One region of the Janthinobacterium sp. YR213 genome, then DNA from elsewhere that is predicted to be linked to it. Evidence: predicted binding sites of a transcription regulator. Region 1 holds the regulator's gene; each other region holds the start of a gene.
The links. Region 1 encodes sigma-54, which starts transcription at its own class of promoters, with help from an activator protein. Its sites were predicted from a motif close to TGGCANGNAANCTGCTTT; they were not measured.
Positions count from the first base shown of each region.

Region 2: a site for sigma-54 is predicted at 2,371-2,388, ahead of BLT98_RS01075 (circularly permuted type 2 ATP-grasp protein). Genes of this name have one in related genera too.
Region 3: a site for sigma-54 is predicted at 2,102-2,119, ahead of BLT98_RS05300 (urease accessory protein UreD). Genes of this name have one in related genera too.
Region 4: a site for sigma-54 is predicted at 1,557-1,574, ahead of pedF (cytochrome c-550 PedF). Genes of this name have one in related genera too.

Region 1 is NZ_FNDA01000003.1:200,423-204,608, reverse strand. Features, by position in the region: gene lptC (LPS export ABC transporter periplasmic protein LptC) at 1-324, shown strand, start outside; gene lptA (lipopolysaccharide transport periplasmic protein LptA) at 350-931, shown strand; gene lptB (LPS export ABC transporter ATP-binding protein) at 931-1,686, shown strand; gene BLT98_RS14860 (RNA polymerase factor sigma-54) at 1,691-3,169, shown strand; gene raiA (ribosome hibernation-promoting factor, HPF/YfiA family) at 3,239-3,601, shown strand; gene BLT98_RS14850 (enoyl-CoA hydratase/isomerase family protein) at 3,737-4,186, shown strand, end outside.
Region 2 is NZ_FNDA01000001.1:254,099-258,284, forward strand. Features, by position in the region: gene BLT98_RS01070 (alpha-E domain-containing protein) at 1-887, opposite strand, end outside; gene BLT98_RS01075 (circularly permuted type 2 ATP-grasp protein) at 881-2,335, opposite strand; gene BLT98_RS01080 (sensor histidine kinase) at 2,464-3,621, opposite strand; gene BLT98_RS01085 (hypothetical protein) at 3,689-4,186, opposite strand, start outside.
Region 3 is NZ_FNDA01000001.1:1,199,240-1,203,425, forward strand. Features, by position in the region: gene ureC (urease subunit alpha) at 1-516, opposite strand, end outside; gene BLT98_RS05290 (urease subunit beta) at 518-847, opposite strand; gene BLT98_RS05295 (urease subunit gamma) at 877-1,179, opposite strand; gene BLT98_RS05300 (urease accessory protein UreD) at 1,205-2,071, opposite strand; gene BLT98_RS05305 (EAL domain-containing response regulator) at 2,202-4,186, opposite strand, start outside.
Region 4 is NZ_FNDA01000011.1:4,629-8,814, forward strand. Features, by position in the region: gene BLT98_RS28365 (RtcB family protein) at 1-443, shown strand, start outside; gene rtcA (RNA 3'-terminal phosphate cyclase) at 460-1,479, shown strand; gene pedF (cytochrome c-550 PedF) at 1,610-2,095, shown strand; gene BLT98_RS28380 (substrate-binding periplasmic protein) at 2,121-2,954, shown strand; gene BLT98_RS28385 (TonB-dependent receptor family protein) at 3,012-4,186, opposite strand, start outside.

The DNA.
Region 1 (4,186 bases):
CCAGGCATGCCACCGATGAACATGAATGCGGAACTGGCGCATATCGACCAGGACAATACCCGGCTGCAACTGCACCGCAATGTCGTGATCGACCGCGTGGCCAGTCCGAAGGCGCAGAACCTGACAGTCAAGACGGAAGCGCTGACGGTGTTCCCGGATGAGGAAAGAATGGAAACGGACGTGCCTGTCGATATCCTGACAGGCACCTCGCGTCTCAATGGCATCGGCATGAAAGCCAATAACGCCACCGGCGTGGTGGAAGTGCAGAATGCGCTGCGCATGGTCCTCCCGCCGAAACCGCGCCCGGCCGCGGCGGCAAAATGACAGAATGAAACAAGGAAACCATACTATGAAGAACATCTTGCTGTTGACCGTATTTTCCCTGGCCATCATGGGCGTGGCGCATGCCGAGAAGGCCGATTCCGAGAAGGAAGCCGTCATCACGGCACGCAGTGGCCACGTCGATGACATCAAGCAGGTGCGCACCCTGACGGGCGACGTCGTGCTGGTCAAGGGGACCCTGACCATGAAGGCGGGGCGCGCCGTGATCACGGAAGATCCGCAAGGCTACCAGTTCATTACCTTCTGGGCCGATCCCGGCAAGCTCGCCACCTTCCGCCAGAAGCGCGATGGCGCGGGCGACCTGTGGGTGGAAGGCGAAGCGGAGCGCGTGGAATACGACAACAAGACGGAAGTGGTGAAACTGTTTTCCAGGGCCAAGCTGACGCGCCTGGAAGGCACGAAAGTGACCGACGTGGCCAATGGCGCCTTCATCTCGTATGACAGCCGCAAGGAAGTGTTTGCGATGGAAAATTCCAACAGCGGCACCAGCACCCCGGATGGCGGCAGCGTGCGCATGGTGATCCAGCCGAAAACCAAGGCACCGGCGGCGGAGAAAGCGCCGGCCACGCCTGCGCCAGGAAAGAAATAATGGACAATACTCGTTGCGGCAGCACCCTGATCGTTCGCGGGCTGCAAAAAACCTATGGCAAGCGGCAAGTCGTGCATGATGTCTCGCTGCAAGTCGAATGCGGTGAAGTGGTGGGTTTGCTGGGCCCGAACGGCGCCGGCAAGACCACCTCGTTCTACATGATCGTCGGCCTGGTGCCGTCCGATGGCGGCAGCATCGATATCAGCGGCGTGGACATCTCCAGCCTGCCGATCCACCGCCGCGCGCAGATGGGCCTGTCCTACCTGCCGCAGGAAGCGTCCGTCTTCCGCAAGCTGACGGTGGAAGACAATATCCGCGCCGTGCTGGAAATCCAGACCGTCGAAGGCCGTCCGCTGACGAAGGCCGAGATCGAGGTGCGCCTGGATAAATTGCTGGCCGACTTGCAGATTGAAAAGCTGCGCGAGAATCAGGCCCTGTCCCTGTCGGGCGGTGAGCGCCGCCGCGTGGAAATCGCCCGCGCGCTGGCCACCGATCCCCGTTTCGTGCTGCTCGACGAACCGTTCGCCGGCGTCGATCCGATCGCCGTGATCGAGATCCAGCGCATCGTGCGTTTCTTGAAGGAGCGCAATATCGGCGTGCTGATCACCGATCATAATGTGCGCGAGACGCTGGGTATCTGCGACCGTGCCTACATCATCAACCAGGGCTCGGTACTGGCGTCGGGACGCCCCGACGACATCATCGCGAACGAGTCGGTACGCCGGGTCTATCTGGGCGAACACTTCCGCATGTAAGCCAATGAAACAATCATTGCAGCTGCGCACTTCGCAGCACCTGGCACTGACGCCGCAGTTGCAGCAATCGATACGCCTGTTGCAATTGTCTACCCTGGAATTGCATCAGGAACTAGAGCAATTGCTGACGGACAATCCCTTGCTCGAACGCCTCGACGATCCGCTCGACCGTTCGCTGCGCCTGCTGTCCGATGGCGCCTTGAGTTCCACGGCCGCGCCGGCCGAAGCGCCGCCCCAGCCGCCGGGCCAGGAAGCGCCCGCGGCGCCGGCCGAAGCGGAAACCTTTGATGGCGATGCCGGCGAGGGTCCTGCCGCCGCGGATGGCGGCGACAGCGACTGGAGCGAGGCGAGCCGCGGCAAGGCGCCCGACGACGAGGATTCGCGCCCGCAACTCGAAGCCCATCACTGCACCCTGCGCGAACACCTGATGGAGCAGATGCGCGTGACGGTACTCGAATTGCGCGACCGCGCGCTGGTCGAGCTGATCATCGACGCGCTCGACGACAATGGCTACCTGGAAGAGTCGCTCGACGACATCCTGGCGCGCCTGCCGGAAGAGCTGGAAATCGACGCCGACGAGATGCGCACGGCCTTGTCTCTCTTGCAAAGTTTCGATCCGCCCGGCGTGGGCGCGCGCAACGCGTCCGAATGCCTGGCGCTGCAAATCAAGCGCTTGCCGCACATCGCCATGGTGACGCGCCGCATGGCCCTCGTCATCGTGGAAAAGCACCTGGCCTGGTTTGCCCAGCGCGATTTCAACAAGCTGAAAAAAGCCCTCGATTGCGACGATGAAGACTTGCGCGAAGCGCAGACGGTGATTCGCCAGTGCAATCCGCATCCGGGCGCCGTGTTCGCCTCGGACGTGTCCGATTACGTGGTGCCCGACGTCGTCGTCAAGCGCGCGCGCAATGGCTGGCAAGTGACCTTGAACAACGATGTCATGCCGCGCCTGCGCGTCAATGCCATGTACGCCAACTTGCTCAAGCAAGGCAAGGGCGAAGGCGCCATGGGCGCACAGTTGCAGGAAGCCAAGTGGCTGATCAAGAATATGCGCCAGCGCTTCGACACGATCCTGCGCGTGGCGCAGGCGATAGTAGAAAGACAAAAGAACTTTTTCTCGCATGGGGCCGTTGCCATGCGTCCCCTTGTGCTCCGTGAAATAGCTGATACACTGGGTTTACACGAGAGTACTATCTCGCGGGTAACAACTCAAAAGTACATGCTGACCCCGCACGGCATGTTCGAGTTGAAATATTTCTTTGGTAGCCACGTCGCCACCGAAGCGGGGGGCGAAGCGTCATCGACGGCGATACGGGCATTGATCGTGCAACTGACAGGAGCAGAAGACCCTAAAAATCCTTTATCCGACAGTAAGATTGCGGACATGCTGGGGGAACAAGGCATGGTGATTGCGCGACGTACTGTTGCCAAATACCGGGAAGCGTTGAAAATTCCGCCAGTGAGCCTGCGTAAGTGTTTGTAAGTTTTTTTCGGTTCCTCTGCGGGCCGGATAGGATGGACCGCACGAACCCGATCATCTTTAGGAGTGTGTATGAATCTCACCATCAGCGGACATCATCTCGAAGTGACACCAGCCATCCGTGAATACGTACAAACGAAGCTGGAGCGCGTGAAACGTCATTTCGATCAAGTCATCGATATCGCCGTGATTCTGACCGTGGATAACCTCAAAGAGAAAGAAAAACGTCAAAAGGCTGAAGTCAACCTGCGTTTGAGCGGCAAGACTGTCTATGTGGAAAGCTTGGCGCACGACCTGTACGCCGCGATCGATACCCTGATCGACAAGCTCGATAGGCAAGTGATGAAATACAAAACCAAAGTGCAAGGGCACGGTAAAGAGGCGATCAAGCATCTGCCAGACAACTCCGAGGAAGAAGCCGTCGTCGCCGTCTAAGGCCACCCGCTTCCAGCAGTTGTGATCAACTAAGGGCGCACATCTTGCGCCCTTTTTTGCGCCTGGACCTTTTGAGCGCAATGTTCGCCGCGCAGGGGCTAAAATGTTTGCACTTTCACTTCTTTCCTGCCTGCCATGAGCGACTTCGTCCAGACTTCCATCCGCAACCGCACGGGCCATATCGTGCTCGACCGTCCGAAAGCCTTGAATTCCCTGTCGCTGGAGATGGTACGCGCCCTGAGCGCGGCCTTGCTGGCCTGGCGCGACGATCCGCAGGTGGATGCCGTGGTGATCCGCTCCAGCAGTGAAAAAGCCCTGTGCGCCGGCGGCGACATCCGTTTCTTTTACGATGCGGGCCTGGCCACGCCGCAAGGCGGCAGCGCCATGCTGGAAGATTTCTTTACGGAAGAATATGCGTTAAATCATTTAATTCATTTCTACCCGAAACCGTATATCGCCGTGATGGATGGCGTGGTGATGGGCGGCGGCATGGGCGTGGCGCAAGCCGGGCCGGGCAACCGTTTGCGCATCGTGACGGGCCGCACGCGCATGGCCATGCCGGAAGTCAATATCGGCTTGTTTCCC
Region 2 (4,186 bases), on a different contig from region 1:
TTTTCCAGAAATTCCGTCAATGTATGGTGCAAGCCCGCCTTCATGATGTCGTCGATATGGCCGAATTTCAGCTCCGCGTGCAGTTTGCCAGCGAAACGCTCCGTATCGGCGGACACATCGTTGCGGATATGCTTGAGGTTTTCCACCACGTCATCCATGCAGGCCAAAAGCGACCTGGGCATGTCGCCGCGCAGCATCAGCAATTCCGCCACCCGCGCCGGGGTGATGACGTCGCGGTACACCTTGCGGTAGATTTCAAAGCCGGACACGGAGCGCAGCAGGGCCGCCCAGTAGTAGAAATCGCGCTGGGTGATGTCTTTCGACGTATCGCGCGCGCCGTGGAACTTCACGTCGAGGATGCGCGCCGTGTTGTCGGCCCGCTCGAGGAAGGTGCCCAGGCGGATGAAATGGATCGCTTCGTCCTTGAGCATGGTGCCCAGGGTCACGCCGCGCGACAGGTGCGAGCGGTATTTGACCCATTCGAAGAACTGGCTGGGGTCCGTTTCCAGCAGATTGCTTTTCAGGCGCTTCTGCATGTCGAGCCAGGTGGCGTTCTGGATTTCCCACACTTCCGTCGTCAAGGTGCCGCGCACGGCGCGGGCGTTTTCGCGCGCGCCCGTCAGGCAGGCGAGGATGGACGAGGGGTTGTTCGGATCGCGCACCATGAAGTCGAGCACGTCGCGCGTGTGGAAACGGCCATATTTGTGGTCATACGCGCTTTGCAGCTCGGAAATACCCAGGGTGGCGCGCCAGCCCTGTTCCGCATCCTGCTCGGACTGGGGCAGCATCGAGGTTTGCATGTTGACGTCGAGCATGCGCGCCGTGTTTTCCGCCCGCTCCGTGTAGCGGGCCATCCAGAACAAATGATCGGCGGTGCGGCTCAGCATGCTTTTTCTCCTGCAAACACAGATGTTGGTTCCAGTACCCAGGTATCCTTGGTGCCGCCCCCTTGCGAGGAGTTGACCACCAGCGAGCCTTCGCCCAGCGCCACGCGGGTCAGGCCGCCGGGCACCATGGAAATCGTCTTGCCGGACAGTACGAAGGGGCGCAAATCGATGTGGCGCGGCGCAATGCCGGCCTCGACATACGTGGGGCAGGCGGACAGGGCGAGCGTGGGCTGGGCGATGTAGCCGCCCGGATTGGCCAGCAGGCGCTGGCGGAAATCCTCGATCTGCGCCAGGCTGGACGCCGGCCCCACCAGCATGCCGTAGCCGCCCGCGCCATGCACTTCCTTGACGACGAGTTTCGCCAGGTTGGCCAGCACGTACGACAGGTCGGCGCTCTTGCGGCACTGATACGTCGGCACGTTGTTGAGTATCGGCTCCTGTGACAGATAAAACTTGATCATGTCGGGAACAAAAGGATAGATCGACTTGTCGTCGGCCACGCCCGTGCCGATGGCGTTCGCCAGCGTGACTCTTCCGGCGCGATACACGGACAGCAGGCCCGGCACGCCCAGCGACGAGTCCGAGCGGAAGGCCAGCGGATCGAGGAAATCGTCGTCGACCCGGCGGTAGATGACGTCGACGCGCTTGGGCCCGCGCGTGGTGCGCATGTACACCGAGTTGTCGTTGACAAACAGATCCTTGCCTTCGACCAGCTCCACGCCCATTTGCTGGGCCAAAAACGCGTGCTCGAAGTAGGCGGAGTTGTACATGCCGGGCGTCATGACGACGACGGTCGGGTCATCCACGCCCATCGGCGCGACGGAGCGCAGGTTGTCGAGCAGCATGTCCGGGTAATGGTCGACGGGGGCGATGCGGTTGCGGGCGAACAGTTCCGGGAACAAGCGCATCATCATCTTGCGGTCTTCCAGCATGTAGGACACGCCGGACGGCACCCGCAGATTGTCTTCCAGTACATAGAATTCGCCCTGGCCGGCGCGCACGATGTCGACGCCGGCGATGTGGGCGTAAATGTCGGAGGCGACGGAAATACCCTGCATTTCCGGGCGGTACTGGGCATTCTTGTAGATTTGCTCGGCGGGGATGATGCCCGCCTTGATGATGTTTTGCTCATGATAAATATCATGGATGAACATGTTCAAGGCTTGCACGCGCTGTACCAGGCCCGTCTGCATCTGCGCCCATTCCGTGGCGGGGATGATGCGCGGGATGGTGTCAAACGGAATCAGGCGTTCCGTGCCGGCATCGTCGCCATACACGGCGAACGTGATGCCGACCCGGCGGAACGTCAGGTCGGCTTCGGCCCGCTTGCGGGCGATGGTCTCGGGGGATTGCTGCTCCAGCCAGTTGCTGAATTCACGATAGTGTTCACGTACCTTGCTGTCCGTCCCCACTTCATTTGCAGTCATTTCATTGAAAAAATTTGCCATGTTGTGATTTCCCTTGAGCCGTGTCTATGCATAGCTCAGCAGGAAGCGTGCCAACAAGGCAGGCGTGAACAGGTGTAAATATGACCACTTTTGTGGCGTCGCGCCATTGCTTGCACCAATTCGGTGCGCTAGGCGTCACTCTTGGGGACGTCGGCGGGCTGGACGAAGGGGCGGCAATCGACGGGCACGTCAAAGATGAAGCTGGTGCCTGTCTCGGCCGCGCTGTCGACGGCGATGCTGCCGCCGTGGCTTTCCGCCACGCTCTGCACGAAGGGCAGGCCGATACCCCAGCCTGGCGCGGGGCTGTCGTTCTCGCGGCGCAGGTAGTCAAAGATGCGTTCGGCCTGTTCCGGCGCGATGGGCCGCCCGCTATTGTGGACGGTGACGATCAGGCGTTCGTGGGTCGCTTCCACGTGCACGCTGATGGGCGCGTCGTCGCCATACTTGAGGGCATTGCCGAGCAGGTTTTCCAGCGCGCGCCGCAGCGAGTTCTCGCACCACCAGCCGATGACGGATTGCCCGCTGACCTGGCATTTGCCCGGCCGCTGCAGGTTGACCTGGCTGGCCACGGCGTGCACCAGCGGCAGCACGTCGAACTGGCTCAGCACCAGCGGCAACTGCTGGCCCTGGTGGTAGCTGAGGCCATCGAGCAATTCCTCGATCATGCTGTCGAGCCGCTTGCTGTGCTCGACAATCTTGTGCGCCAGCAATGTCACCCGTTCCGGGTCGGCTGGCCTGAGCAGCAGCTGGGCGCTGGTGCTGATCACGGCCAGGGGATTGCGCATGTCGTGCGACAGGCCGGCCGCGATACGGCGCCGGAAGCCTTCGTGCATGCTGGTAAATTCGCGTATCGATTCGCGGATGCCCGAGTCGATCGACACATTGATCACCTGCCAATCCTTGCTGCGCAGGGTGATGCCGGACTCATGCGCGGTGGCGGCGAAGCAGTCGCGGAAGATCTGGTATTCCTGGATCACCTGTTCCGGGCCGTAATTGGTCATGCGCGCCCGTTCATTGCCATGCACGGCGGGCACGTTGCTGTTGCTGGCGGCGTTTTCGCGCGGGTGGCCCGGGGTGAGGGCTTCGGCCAGGTTGTCGAAAAAGGCGGGCAAGGTATTGATGAGTATGGGCGTGAGCAACTGGTCGGCGCCGCGCACCTTGGCGCGCACGCGCTGTTCCCAGGCGCTGAGGACGGCGTCGCGCATGGCAAAGATGCGCTGCGCGCGCTGCAATGGCTGGCGTGCGCTGGCCTGGCGACCCGCGTGATGATCCGTGGCAATACTCACCTGGACTCCTGACTGCAATGACTATGCTTGCGATAGTATGCGCCAATTCAGCCGCCGGGGAAACGCCTTATTGTCCAGTATCGGCCTGCCGCAGGGCCGCATCGAGGCGGGAAAGTGAGGCAGACCATTCGGCCAGCGAAAAGTTCTGTGGATCATCATGACCATTCGCAAACCCTGTATCGATGACGGCATGGAAGGCGGGGATCAGCCACGTGCCCCTGCGCACGCTGGCGGCGATATACAGCAGGGCAAGCCGCTCGTATTGCGCAGGCGTAAAGCCGGGATCGGGCGCCAGGCCATCGTTGCCCTTGCCGCCGCCGGGCACCGAGTTGCGCGGCTGCACCAGCTCCACGTGCAGGAACAGGCCCGTCAGCGACGGCTTGTCCTTTTCCAGCTTGCTGGCGTAGCTGGCCGTGCCAAAGTCGCGCACCTGCAAGGAGCCGCCCAGGCGGTTCACGTAGACATGGCCTTTCGGACCGCCGCCCAGCGCCGGATTGCGCAAGCTGAAGTCGTTGAAATCCCAGCTGGCATCGTTGATGTGGCCGGGAATGGCGTCAAGCAGGAA
Region 3 (4,186 bases), on a different contig from region 1:
CGGCGTGCAAGTGGTGGCGGCCGTGCCCACGGCCGGTCCCGTGCCGCCGCCCAGCATGGTGGTCACGCCGCTCATCAGCGCTTCCTCGATCTGCTGCGGGCAGATGAAGTGGATGTGGGTATCGACGCCGCCGGCCGTGACGATCAAGCCTTCGCCGGCGATGATCTCGGTGGCGCCGCCAATAACCAGGGTCACGCCGGGCTGGATGTCGGGATTGCCCGCCTTGCCGATGCCGAAGATCAGCCCGTTTTTCAGGCCGATATCGGCCTTCACGATGCCCCAGTGGTCGAGGATGACGGCATTCGTGATGACGGTATCCATCACCTCGGCCGCGCAGCGCTGCGACTGGCCCATGCCGTCGCGGATCACCTTGCCGCCGCCGAATTTCACCTCTTCGCCGTAGATCGCGTAGTCATGCTCGATCTCGATGAACAGTTCCGTGTCGGCCAGGCGGATGCGGTCGCCCTTGGTGGGACCGAACATTTCGGCATACGCGCTGCGGGGAATGCTGGCCATCTCAATCCTTTCCCGGTGGAGTATCTTGCAGTTCGCCCATCACTGCGCCATTGAAGCCGTAGACCTTGCGCTCGCCCGCCAGCGCCACCAGTTCCACCGTGCGCTGCTGGCCCGGCTCGAAGCGCACGGCCGTACCGGCCGTGATATTGAGGCGCATGCCGTAGGCGCGCCAGCGCTCGAAGGACAGCGCAGGGTTGACTTCGAAAAAGTGGAAATGCGAGCCCACCTGGATCGGCCGGTCGCCCCGGTTGGCCACTACCACGGTGGCCGTGGCGCGTCCGGCATTCAAGCTGATTTCGCCTTCTTCCAATTTGTATTCGCCTGGGGTCATGACCGGCTCCTGTAATGTCGCTTGGTTGGTTAAGGTATCGGGTGGTGCACGGTGACCAGCTTGCTGCCGTCGGGGAAGGTCGCCTCCACCTGGATATCAGGGATCATCTCGGCGATGCCGTCCATGACGTCGGCGCGCGAGAGTATCTTCGTACCGTCCGACATCAGCTGCGCCACCGACTTGCCATCGCGCGCCCCTTCCATGATGGCCGCGCTGATCAGGGCCACCGCTTCCGGATAATTCAACTTCAAGCCGCGCGCCAGGCGCCGTTCGGCCAGCAGCGCGGCCGTAAAAATGAGCAGCTTGTCTTTTTCGCGGGGAGTCAGGTCCATGATTTTCCTTGCGTTTCTTTCCTGATTAAGTGTTCCAGATGCGGGGCACGACGGCGTCGCGTCCCAGCATGGCGGGACGCAGCAACTGCCAGGCGGCCAGCATGATGCGGCGCGCCGCCTCGCTGTCGCCGCACAGCAGGCGCACCGCCACCAGCGATTTCATGTGCGTGGCGCCAAACGCGGCGCCTTCCGGCACGGCGATCTCGCGCACGGCCGCCAGCACGGCGGGAGAAACGGGCGTGCCGATGGCGATCAGGGTGGCGCACACGGTGTGGCCTCCCAGGCCCAGTGGGCTGGCCATCAGCGCGCCGCCGGCGGCCAGCAAGCCCTGCTCCCACCACAGCAGCTTGCCGCCGCGGCGGATCCGCACCTGCTGGCTGATGCTGCCCGTGTTGAACATTTCGCCCGAGGCGCTGCGGCCCAGGCAGACGATGTCGCAGCCGATGTAGCCCGCGTCCGGCGCCAGGTCCACCTCGTGGCGCAGGCGCACGCAAGCCTGGTCGAAGAAAATGCTCTCCTGCGGCAGCCACTCGATAGCCGCACCGCTAGCGGCGCGCAGCATGATGTGCTGGCCCGAGACATGGCCGTTGGCGCGGTACCACTTGGCGGCGCCCGGGGACGTGAGCAAGGCGTGCGCACCCGCGCCCACCGTGGCGTCGACGGCCAGCTGGTCGCCGCCCACCACGCCGCCGGGCGGATGGACGATGATGGCGTGGCAGACGCGATCACCCTCCGGATACAGGGGCTTTTGCACGCGCAGGGGGCCGCTGTGCGTGCGCTCGACGAGGCGGCTGACGCCATCGTGCAGCGCAAAGCCCAGGCGCAAGTGCGCCTGCCAGGCGCCGTGCGCGCTGGCCTGCAAAAGCATGGCTGGAGGGGTACTGTCTGGCATGCGGGGCAATCGCGTAAATAAGCGATTACCTAAGCAGGATATGTGCCAGCGTCAGGGGAAATAAAAGTGAGAATCGTGCACCGCGCTGCAGCGAACGCACCGGCATGGTGCATCGGCCGCACCGCGGCGCTTAGGCCGCCGCCACGGCCAGGGTGCGCCGTTCGCGCAGCAAGGCCGTGAAGGCTTCCGCATCCAGGGGGCGGCTGAAGTAATAGCCCTGCATTTCGTCGCAGCCGTGTTCCGTCAGGAAGTCGACCTGCTCGCGCGTTTCCACGCCTTCGGCGATGACGCGCATGTCCAGGTTGTGCGCCAGCGAGATGACGGAACGGGCGATGGCCGCATCGCTGCTACTGGTGGTGACATCGTCGACGAACGATTTGTCGATCTTCAGCACGTCGATGGGAAAGCGCTTCAGGTAGCCCAGGCTGGAATAGCCGGTGCCGAAGTCGTCGAGCGAAATGCCCACGCCGATATCCTTCAGGCGCGTGAGGGCCGCCACGGCCTTGTCCGGATCGCCCATCACGGTGCTCTCCGTGATCTCGATGCCCAGGCAGGCGGGCGCGATGGCGTATTTGCGCAAGGCCGCCTCGACGAACGGCACCGTGCGGTCTTGCGCGAACTGCTTGCCGGACAGGTTGACGGCCACCTTGATGCTGCCCAGGCCCGCGTCGTGCCAGGCGCGGATCTGCGCGCACACGCTTTCGAGCACCCATTCGCCGATGGCCGTGATCGAGCCATATTCCTCTGCCAGCGCGATGAACAGGCCGGGCGGCACCTTGCCCAGCACCGGATTATCCCAGCGCAGCAAGGCTTCCGCGCCCAGCAAGGCGCCCGTGCGCAAGCACATCTGCGGCTGGTAGTGCACTTCAAATTCATCGCGGCCGATGGCGCCGCGCAGCTGCTGCTGCATCGCCAGGCGGGCGCGGATATCGCTGCCCATGCGCTCCGTGAAGAAGGCGTAATGGTCGCGTCCCATTTCCTTGGCGCGCACCAGGGCCGTATCGGCGTGGCGCAGCACGTCGTCGAGGCTGTCGCCGTCGGCCGGGCACATGGCGATGCCGATGCTGGTGGTCAGCGCCAGGCGCTCGCCATCGACGCTGAGTTCTTCGCGCAAGCCGGCCAGGATGGTTTGCGCCAGCCCCAGGGTGCGCCCCAGCAGGGCATCGTCCTGCAGCAGGATCTGGAATTCGTCGCCGCCCTGGCGCACCACCGTGTCGCCCTCGCGCACGCAGCCGGACAGGAAACGCGCCACCACTTGCAGCGCCTTGTCGCCCACGGCCTGGCCGTGCGAATCGTTGATGTTCTTGAAGCGGTCCAGGTCCAGGCACATCAGCACCACTTGCTGGCTGTCGCGCAGGGCGTTCGCGCGCGCCTGTTCGAAGCGCTCGCGCAGCAGCACGCGGTTCGGCAAGCCCGTCAGCGCGTCGTGGTAGGAGAGGAAATCGATCAGATGCTGCTCGGCCTTGCGCTCGCTGATGTCGAGGAAGACGCCGATGTAGTTGACGACGGCGCCATCGGGGCCGTGCACGGTGGAGGCGCTGAGCAGGCAGGGATAGGTGTCGCCGCTCTTGCGCCGCGTCTGCACCTCGCCCGACCAGCAGCCGCTGCTGCGCAAGCCCTGGCGCAGGGCCAGCAGCACCGCCTCGCCCGTGTGTTCGGCATGCAGGCGCAGGATGTCCGTGCCCACCACTTCCTGCGCCGCGTAGCCGGTGATGCGCGTAAAGGCGGGATTGGCCGTGACGATGACGCCGGCAGGATCCGTGATCAGGATGGCGTCCTGGGTCGCTTCAAAGACCTGGCCCGACAGGCGCAGCAATTCTTCATTGGCGCGGCGGATCTGCACTTCGCGCGCCAGGGTGCTGGCCACCTGTTCCAGTTCGGCAGTGCGTTCGGCCACGCGCCGCTCCAGGTTGGCTCGCTCCTGCGCCAGCTGCAGCTGCGCCCGCGCCAGGCGCACGTGGGCGTCCGTACGGGCCAGGATTTCCTCGGCCTGGAAGGGCTTGGCGATGAAATCGACGGCGCCCAGCGCGAAGCCCCGCACCTTGTCGTCCGTATCGTACTGGGCCGACAGGAAGATCACCGGCACCTGGCGCAGGGACGGTATTTCCTTCAGGC
Region 4 (4,186 bases), on a different contig from region 1:
TGCGCACGGTCATCCATAAACCGTTCCAGACGCACGTGGAAGCCGTCAACTGCCACCATAACTATGTACAGAAGGAGCACCACTTCGGCAAGGATGTATTGATTACGCGCAAGGGCGCCGTGTCGGCCCGTGCCGGCGAGCTGGGGATCATTCCCGGTTCCATGGGCGCGAAGAGTTTTATCGTGCGCGGCAAGGGCAATGCGGAGAGTTTCCATAGCTGCAGCCACGGTGCGGGACGCACGATGAGCCGCACGGAAGCGAAGCGGCGCTTCAACCTGGATGACCAGATCCGCGCTACGCAAGGCGTGGAATGCCGTAAGGATGAAAACGTGATCGATGAAATTCCGATGGCCTACAAGGATATCGATGCGGTGATGCTGGCGCAGCGCGAGCTGGTTGATGTCGTGCATATCTTGAAGCAGGTCGTCTGCGTCAAAGGATAATAGAGAGAAAACAGAGATGATAGAAATAGATGGAGCGCAAGGCGAAGGCGGCGGACAGATTTTACGTTCGGCGCTGAGCTTGTCGATGATCACGGGGCAACCGTTTCGGCTGATTAACATTCGCGCGGGGCGGGAAAAGCCCGGCTTGCTGCGCCAGCATCTGCTGGCCGTGCAGGCGGCAACCGCCATTTGCGGGGCGCGCACGACGCCGGTGGCGCTGCGCGCGTCGAGCCTGGAATTTGTGCCTGGTCCCCTGCGCGGCGGCGACTACCGCTTTGCCATCGGCAGCGCGGGCAGTTGCACTCTGGTATTGCAAACCCTGTTGCCGGCCCTGCTGCATGCGGATGGGCCATCCACCGTGCGCATCACTGGCGGCACGCACAATGCCATGGCACCGCCCGTGCATTTCCTGCAGCGCGTGTATGGCCGTGTCCTGGAACAGATGGGGGCCGAGGTGGATATTACGCTGCAACGCTATGGCTTTCATCCCGCGGGCGGCGGCGAGGTGACGGCCACCGTGCAACCGTGCCAGCGCTTGCGCCCCATCGCATTGCTGCAGCGCGGTGAACGGAAGGCGGGGTATGCGGAAAGCGTGGTGGCGGGCGTGCATGTGCAGGTGGCGCAGCGGGAGCTCGAGCGTGTCGCCGGGGGCATGGGCTGGAGCGGCAAGCAGTTGCGCCTCGTCGGCTTGCCGGCGGAGCAGGGACCGGGCAATGTCCTGTTGCTGACGCTCGAGCATGAGTATATTACGGAAGTGTTTACTTCTTTCGGCGAAAAGTCCTTGCTGGCCGAATCGGTGGCCAAGCGCCTGTTGAACGAGGTGCGCGCCTATCTCAAGACGGACGCGGCCGTCGGCGAACACATGGCCGATCAGCTCTTGCTGCCCATGGCGCTGGCCGGCGGCGGTAGCTTCAGTTGCAACAAGGTCTCGCAGCATGCGCTGACGAATGCGGAGGTGATTACCCGGTTTTTACCCGTGCGTATCACTTTCGAGCAGCAGGAGCGGAGCAGCATCTGCACGGTGGCCGCCGCCTGACGCGCGCGCTGACACAACTGGCTGTTGCAGCTGTTCCAAATTGATACATGGGCGGCCGGATGTGGGGCATAGACGCATGGCATGGCATTTGCTCTTCTTTGGTATTGACTAAAAAACCAAGGAGACCAGCATGACCTATTCCATTCGTACCCTGCTCGGCGTAGCCGCCGCCGGCGCCGTTGCCCTCACTTCCCTGCTGACCTTGCCGCATGCCTATGCGCACGGCAATGTCACGCCGCAAGGCGTCGATACCACGGGCTTGCCCAAGGTGGGCGACAAGTGGCTCGAACAAAATCCGTATCGGGGCAACAAGCTGGCCTTGACGGTGGGCACCTCGGCCTACAACCAGAATTGCGCCCGCTGCCACGGCATCGAAGCCATCTCGGGCGGCATTGCGCCGGATTTGCGCCAGCTGGACCGCGATTGCTTCGGTATCAAGAATGAGACAAAGAAACAGGCTTGCTACAAGGAGACGGATAATTACTACCTGGCCACCATACGCCACGGTAAAGTGCGTAATGGCGCTGTGTACATGCCGCCGTTCGAAGGCGTGTTCAACCAGGAAGCCATGTGGGCCATCAAGACCTATCTGGAAACTCGCCGCGAATCGAATTAAATCGAACTGATCACAAAGGAGTCCCATGCGTTCATTTCAATTCCGGGGCGCGCGCGCGATGATCTCGCTCGCCTGCCTGGCGCTGTGCGCAGCCGCGCCGGCGCGCGCCGACTGGCAAAAAGTGCAGCAGTCGGGCAGCCTGAAAGTGGCTGTGTATAACGAGTTCGCGCCGTTTTCCGACAAGGGCGCGGGCATCGATATCGACATCGCCGAAGCGCTGGCGAAAAAGCTGGGTTTGAAACTGAGCTTGCTGCCATTTCCCGCCGGCGAGAACTTGAACGATGATTTGCGCAATATGGTGTGGAAGGGGCATTACCTTGGTTATGGTCCCGCCGATGTGATGCTGCATGTGCCGGTCGACAAGAAGTTGATGGCGGATAACGACAAGGTCGAGATCTTCGCGCCGTACTACGTGGAAACTGTGCGCCTGGCGCGCAGCGCGCAAGCCGTGCCGCAATTCGATGGCGTCGCTTCGCTGGCCGGCAAGCGCATCGGCGTGGAAAAAGTATCGATCGCGGCCATGCTGATGCTGGGTGAAGACAATGGCAAGTACCGCGACGACGTGCGCATCTTCGACACGGCGGCCGAAGCGTTGCAGCAATTGCAGGCAGGGCAACTCGATGCCGTGCTGGCCAACCGTTCGGAGATCGAATCGGTGCTGAAAAGCGATCCCGCTTTCCCCATGAGCGAAGTGGCGTTCGCCCGCTTGCCGCGTGCCGGCTGGGCCGTGGGCCTGGCCGTCAGCCGCCAGCAGCTCGACGTGGCAAAGTTGCTGCAGGCGGCCATGAACGAGATGGCGGCCAGCGGTGAATTGAAAGCCATCTTTGAAAAATATGGCGTGAAGGAAGCACGGCCCTGAAGTAGCTTGTACTAGTTTAAAAGCCCGCGCATCGGAAGAGGCGCGGGCTTTTTAGTTTTAGAAACTATATTGGGCGCTAACACCCAGCAACCAATTGCGTCCCGGCGCCGCTTCATAGTAGCGCTTGTTGCTGTCGCCGACGATGACGGAGCCCACGTAGGTCTTGTCGAAAAGATTGTTCAGGCGGGCAAATTCCTTGAAGCGCCAATTGCCCACGTTTTGTTTGGCGTTGACGCGCGCATTGAACACCGTATAGCCGGGCGCCGGCTTTTCGCTATTGCTGTCTTCCGCGTAGACCTGGTTGCTGGCCACGCTTTCCAGCGCCGCGCCAAAACGGTCGAGCGTATCTTTCCAGGCCAGTTCCGCAAACAAGTTGGCGCTGGGCACGCCCGGCAAGCGGCTGCCTTCGCGCACGCTGCCAAACGCCTGGTCATACACGGCGTGCAGGCTGGTCAGTGCCACTTTTGTCGTGAAGCCATATGGCAGGTTCGAGTCCAGCGACACTTCCATACCCTGGCGCAAGGTCTTGCCCCCATTGCGGTAGCTGGTGCGTCCGCCGCTGGACTTGTCGACCACCAGTTCGTCGCTGGTCTTGATCTGGAACACGGCCGCGTTCACGTGCGTATTGTTATTGATCCTCGCCTTGACGCCTGCTTCCAGGTTGGTGCTGGTCGCTGGTTTCAAGTTGAAATTGAAGCCGCCGCCCGTGCCCGAGTAAAACAGTTCATTCAAGGTAGGCGCCTCGAAGCCGCGCGCGGCGCTGGCATACACGTTGACGTTCGGCGTCAATTTATACAGCAGGCCCAGCACGGGTGTCGTGTGGCTGAACTCCAGGCTGCCGCTATCGTTGCCGTTGCTGAGGAAATGGTCGTCGACCGCCACTTTCATCTTGCTGTAGCGCACACCTGCGCTGAGCAGCCATGGGCCGCCTTGCCATTCCGCCTGGATATACGGATCGAGGCTGGACACGACATTCTGTTCATCGCGGCGCAGCTTGCCCTTCAATCCGTACACTTCGCCGATATAGTTCTCATAGCCGGTACGGTCATCGCTGGAGCGGCCGTAATCGATGCCGATGGTGGTGCTCAGCTTGCCGCCGGCCAGCTGGTTCACGTGCAGCCAGTTGGTGTCGATGCCATAGAACTGGCGCTGGAAGTCGACCACGCCGCCCGAATGCTTAAGTAGACCGTCCACTTTGGTATTTTGGAATGCTTTATTAAACGCCTGGTACT